2 regions of the Pseudalkalibacillus nanhaiensis genome follow, and region 1 is predicted to be linked to the other one. Evidence: a T-box and tRNA genes for the amino acid it is inferred to sense, from the RefSeq annotation. Region 1 holds a T-box; the other holds one or more tRNA genes.

What was found. A T-box is a leader RNA that pairs with one kind of tRNA and senses whether it is charged. The one in region 1 lies ahead of serS (serine--tRNA ligase), so its partner is inferred to be a tRNA-Ser.
Region 2: it has a tRNA-Ser gene. The T-box ahead of serS (serine--tRNA ligase) is inferred to sense a tRNA for this amino acid. The anticodon was not compared.

What each region holds. Positions count from the first base shown of each region.
Region 1 is NZ_CP143541.1:21,013-23,385, reverse strand. Features, by position in the region: gene serS (serine--tRNA ligase) at 1-865, opposite strand, end outside; T-box leader at 1,229-1,455, opposite strand; gene pdxT (pyridoxal 5'-phosphate synthase glutaminase subunit PdxT) at 1,482-2,087, opposite strand; gene pdxS (pyridoxal 5'-phosphate synthase lyase subunit PdxS) at 2,111-2,373, opposite strand, start outside.
Region 2 is NZ_CP143541.1:257,891-260,263, forward strand. Features, by position in the region: gene V1497_RS01455 (Tex family protein) at 1-29, shown strand, start outside; gene cmpA (cortex morphogenetic protein CmpA) at 50-163, opposite strand; gene V1497_RS01465 (SprT family protein) at 300-749, shown strand; tRNA gene V1497_RS01470 (tRNA-Asn) at 921-995, shown strand; tRNA gene V1497_RS01475 (tRNA-Ser) at 999-1,089, shown strand; tRNA gene V1497_RS01480 (tRNA-Glu) at 1,116-1,190, shown strand; tRNA gene V1497_RS01485 (tRNA-Asp) at 1,221-1,296, shown strand; tRNA gene V1497_RS01490 (tRNA-Gln) at 1,327-1,401, shown strand; tRNA gene V1497_RS01495 (tRNA-Lys) at 1,408-1,483, shown strand; tRNA gene V1497_RS01500 (tRNA-Leu) at 1,492-1,577, shown strand; tRNA gene V1497_RS01505 (tRNA-Leu) at 1,642-1,727, shown strand; tRNA gene V1497_RS01510 (tRNA-Arg) at 1,754-1,830, shown strand; tRNA gene V1497_RS01515 (tRNA-Pro) at 1,839-1,915, shown strand; tRNA gene V1497_RS01520 (tRNA-Gly) at 1,924-1,997, shown strand; tRNA gene V1497_RS01525 (tRNA-Ile) at 2,002-2,078, shown strand; rRNA gene V1497_RS01530 (16S ribosomal RNA) at 2,358-2,373, shown strand, end outside.

The sequences.
Region 1 (2,373 bases):
AGTGAACGAGTTCGACTTTGTTGAATTGATGATGTCGAATCAATCCACGAGTGTCACGACCAGCAGATCCTGCTTCAGAACGGAAGCATGCACTGAACGCGACATATGCTTTTGGAAGATCATCCAACTTCAAGATTTCATCACGATGGAGATTCGTTACTGGAACTTCAGCTGTTGGAATCAAGAAATAATCCTCTTCACGGATCTTGAACGCATCCTCTTCAAACTTCGGAAGCTGACCTGTACCCGTCATGCTCTCACGATTTACGAGGTACGGTGGTAAAATTTCTGTATAGCCGTGCTGGTCTTCATGAAGATCCATCATGAAGTTGATCAACGCACGCTCAAGACGAGCTCCTAATCCTTTATAGAATGCAAAACGGCTTCCCGTGACCTTCGCTGCTCGCTCAAAATCGACGATATCTAAGTCGACGGCTACATCCCAATGTGGCTTCGGTTCAAAGTCAAACTTACGAATGTCTCCCCATTCTCTTGCTACGACATTGTCCTCTTCGTCTTGTCCAATAGGCGCAGACTCATGAGGGATATTCGGTAGCGTCAACATAACGCTCTGCAGCTTCTCCTCAACCTGACGAAGCTCCTCGTCGTAGGATTTGATTTTCTCACCGACCTCACGCATTTCGGTAATAAGATGATCGGCATCCTTCTTTTCACGCTTATACTCTGCGACTTGTTTAGATACCGTATTACGACGGCTTTTCAATTCTTCAACATCGTTGATCAATTGTCGGCGCTTTTCATCCAGCTCCTGAAATTGATCCAGGCCAGAGATATCTTCTCCTCTTGTAGAAAGCTTTTCCTTCACCTCATCAAAATTCTCGCGGACAAACTTTAAATCCAACATGTTTTTCTCCTCCTTCAAGTGATTAAAATAGCGTTTTTAATGGATAGCTGAATATCCTAAATATCTAACAAATAAGCTATGTTAAAGAATGTGGTTGATATTGAACAGCTTCAGGCGGACGCTTTCCGCGGGCAACGCTTCAGCCTCCTCACTTCCACAGGATGTGGTGGCTTCGACGTTCACCACAGGACGTGGTGGTTGTTAGTCGAAGAACCTTAATCCCCTCGGATCTGCGGGGTCTTCAGCTGTTGCTTTTCCCGCTGGAGTCGCCGCCTTACGCTTTTATCCTCTTTAGCATCTCAACAATAAAAGCTAACAAAGCCAACAAATAAAAAACTCCCGTCCCCTAATCGTTATACACGACATAGGGACGAGAGTTAACCCGCGTTGCCACCCTGGTTGTACCATCACAAAAGACGATACCACTCTGGTAATGTAACGGTTACTAACCGAAAATACTTACTGGAGCAATTGCTCGTTCTGTATTTTACTCAAGGATGGATTCACAAGGATCTTTCACCGATTCGCACCAACCATCGGCTCTCTTGTAGGAAAGATGACTTGCTACTAGTTCCTATCAACATTCGTTCGATATATGTGTTAGTAGTAATTTACACTATTTTGAAACGTTATGCAACTCGTTCTTTGATTCCTCTACCATCTTAACGAAATAACCATGCATACGATGGTCATCGGTCAACTCTGGATGGAAGGCACAACACAAGAAACGTCCTTGTTGAGCTGCAACGATTTTATCCTGGAAAGTCGCCAATACTTTCACATCAGATCCGACAGACTCGATATAAGGTGCGCGGATGAATACACCGACATAATCTTCTTCACCTTCAAGTCCGTCTACACTTAGTGGAATTTCAAAGCTTTCGCGTTGGCGTCCAAAACCGTTCCGATGGACTTTGATATCCATGACCTCAAGATGACCATGTTCTTGTCCGATAATGTCCTTCGCCATCAAGATCAGGCCTGCACATGTACCGAACATCGGCTTACCCGTTTTGGCAAACGCCTTTAGAGGTTCGAACATTTCATATTTATCGATTAAACGACGCATTGTCGTGCTTTCTCCGCCAGGTACGACGAGGGCATCGATGTCGTTCAATTCTTCAACACGTTTTACAATTTTCACTTCTGCGCCAGATGCTTCAAGGGAACGTGCGTGTTCACGAACCGCTCCTTGAAGGGCAAGAATTCCAACTGTGACCATTCTTGATGTCTCCTTCGCTATTCTTACCATCCACGATCTTGCATACGCTCAGAAGGTTGAAGAGAAGAGATCTCGACACCTTTCATCGCTGTTCCAAGACCTTTAGACAATTTCGCAATCAAATCGTAATCTTGATAGTGAGTTGTCGCTTCGACAATCGCACGTGCAAACTTCTCAGGGTTATCAGACTTGAAGATACCTGAGCCTACGAATACACCGTCTGCACCAAGTTCCATCATCAAGGCAGCATCTGCTGGAGATGCTACTCCACCTGCAGCAAAGTTTA
Region 2 (2,373 bases), 240 kb from region 1:
GGATTGCGCTGACAATGGTAAATCGATAAGACATAAAAAGCACTGCTTGCTAAGAGCAGTGTTTTTTTCTGTAAAAGAACCAACATTGGTTAAGAAGTTTGATTTGGTATCTGTCTTTATTGAGATAAGCATTCCTCAGCTGTTTTTTGAACCAGTAAGGCATGATGAGCCTCTCCTCACTTTCCTTAATGGTGGTTATTAGTCTATGTGTGATGGCTTGCCCTTGTTCGTGATATACCGATAACTTTTCTTTTCATTGTAAATTTGGCAAAATAGATTAGGGAGATAGGTGAGGATAAATGAAACAAAGCGAGCTGCAAAAACTCGTCGAAAGCATATCATTGGAATACTTCCACCGACCGTTCAAGCATTCGGCAAGCTTCAATAATCGCTTAAGAACGACAGGCGGCAGATATCTCTTAAAAAGCCACAATCTCGAATTCAATCCGAAACAATTGGAAGTTCATGGGATGGAATCCTTCATTGGCATCATTAAGCACGAATTGTGCCACTACCATCTTCACCTTCTAAAGAAGGGTTATCGGCATCGGGACCAAGATTTCAAACAGCTGTTACAGAAGGTTGGAGGAAGCAGGTATTGCCAGATGATCCCTGGACAGCGAAGGGAAGAAACAATAAAGTATCTTTATCAATGCAAAGTGTGCGGACAGACCTATCCGCGAAAGCGGAAGGTAAATATAAAGAAGTATGGATGCGGCAAATGTAGAGGGAAGTTAATTCTGAAATAATTGTTGACTAAAACGATGGTGTGTGTTACTTTAATAAAGTCGCTAAGGGGACGAGCGCTCCTGCGATAACAGGAAACAAAAACAGATAAAATTATTTCGAAAAAGATATTGACTTCACTTTTTATCTGTTGTAAGATACTTATTGTCGCTAAAAAACGAATCACACTTTATTCCACAGTAGCTCAGTGGTAGAGCTATCGGCTGTTAACCGATCGGTCGCAGGTTCGAGTCCTGCCTGTGGAGCCATACGGAGAAGTACCCAAGTGGCTGAAGGGGCGCCCCTGCTAAGGGTGTAGGTCGTGTAAGCGGCGCGAGGGTTCAAATCCCTCCTTCTCCGCCATTTAAACAAACTTTTACTTTTTATCTGGCCCCTTGGTCAAGTGGTTAAGACACCGCCCTTTCACGGCGGTAACACGGGTTCGAATCCCGTAGGGGTCACCACTTTTTATTGAAGAAACACATAGATAAGATGGACCCGTGGTGTAGGGGTTAACATGCCTGCCTGTCACGCAGGAGATCGCCGGTTCGAATCCGGTCGGGTCCGCCATTTAATCTGAATATTACCCAGTTAAAACGATGGGCTATAGCCAAGCGGTAAGGCAACGGACTTTGACTCCGTCATGCGTTGGTTCGAATCCAGCTAGCCCAGCCATTTAACGAGCCATTAGCTCAGTCGGTAGAGCATCTGACTTTTAATCAGAGGGTCGAAGGTTCGAGTCCTTCATGGCTCACCACTTTCTTTGCGGGTGTGGCGGAATTGGCAGACGCGCTAGACTTAGGATCTAGTGTCCTTGCGACGTGGGGGTTCAAGTCCCTCCACCCGCACCATTATTAAAATAATTGGTGCAACACGGATTAACGGAAGTGCATCGCTAGTTTAAATATCCATTTAGCGGTCGTGGCGGAATGGCAGACGCGCTAGCTTGAGGGGCTAGTGGGTGTATACCCGTGGAGGTTCGAGTCCTCTCGACCGCACCATAAAATAAATACTTCATTATTACTTTGCGCCCGTAGCTCAATTGGATAGAGCGTCTGACTACGGATCAGAAGGTTAGGGGTTCGACTCCTCTCGGGCGCGCCATTCATTTACGGGAAGTGGCTCAGCTTGGTAGAGCACCTGGTTTGGGACCAGGGGGTCGCAGGTTCAAATCCTGTCTTCCCGACCATCACATATGCGGGTGTAGTTTAGTGGTAAAACAAGAGCCTTCCAAGCTCTGGTCGTGAGTTCGATTCTCATCACCCGCTCCATTATGGGCCTATAGCTCAGCTGGTTAGAGCGCACGCCTGATAAGCGTGAGGTCGGTGGTTCGAGTCCACTTAGGCCCACCATTTATACAACTCCTTCGAAACATAGAGCCTTTCAATTCACGTTGATTCTCTTTATGATCGATTACAAAACAAGACAAAAACTTTCTCAAATAAGTTATTGACATTGTTGTTGTGAAGATGGTACATTGTTTAAGTCGCTTCAAAACGACAAACAAAAAACGAGTCGCATTATGCGGTTCGAAAGCTCTTTGAAAACTGAACAAAAGCCAAGCGTGAAACGGGTTTTTAATAACCCTGAATCAATTTCGATTTACATTTATGAGCAAGACAAACTTTACTTTATTGGAGAGTTTGA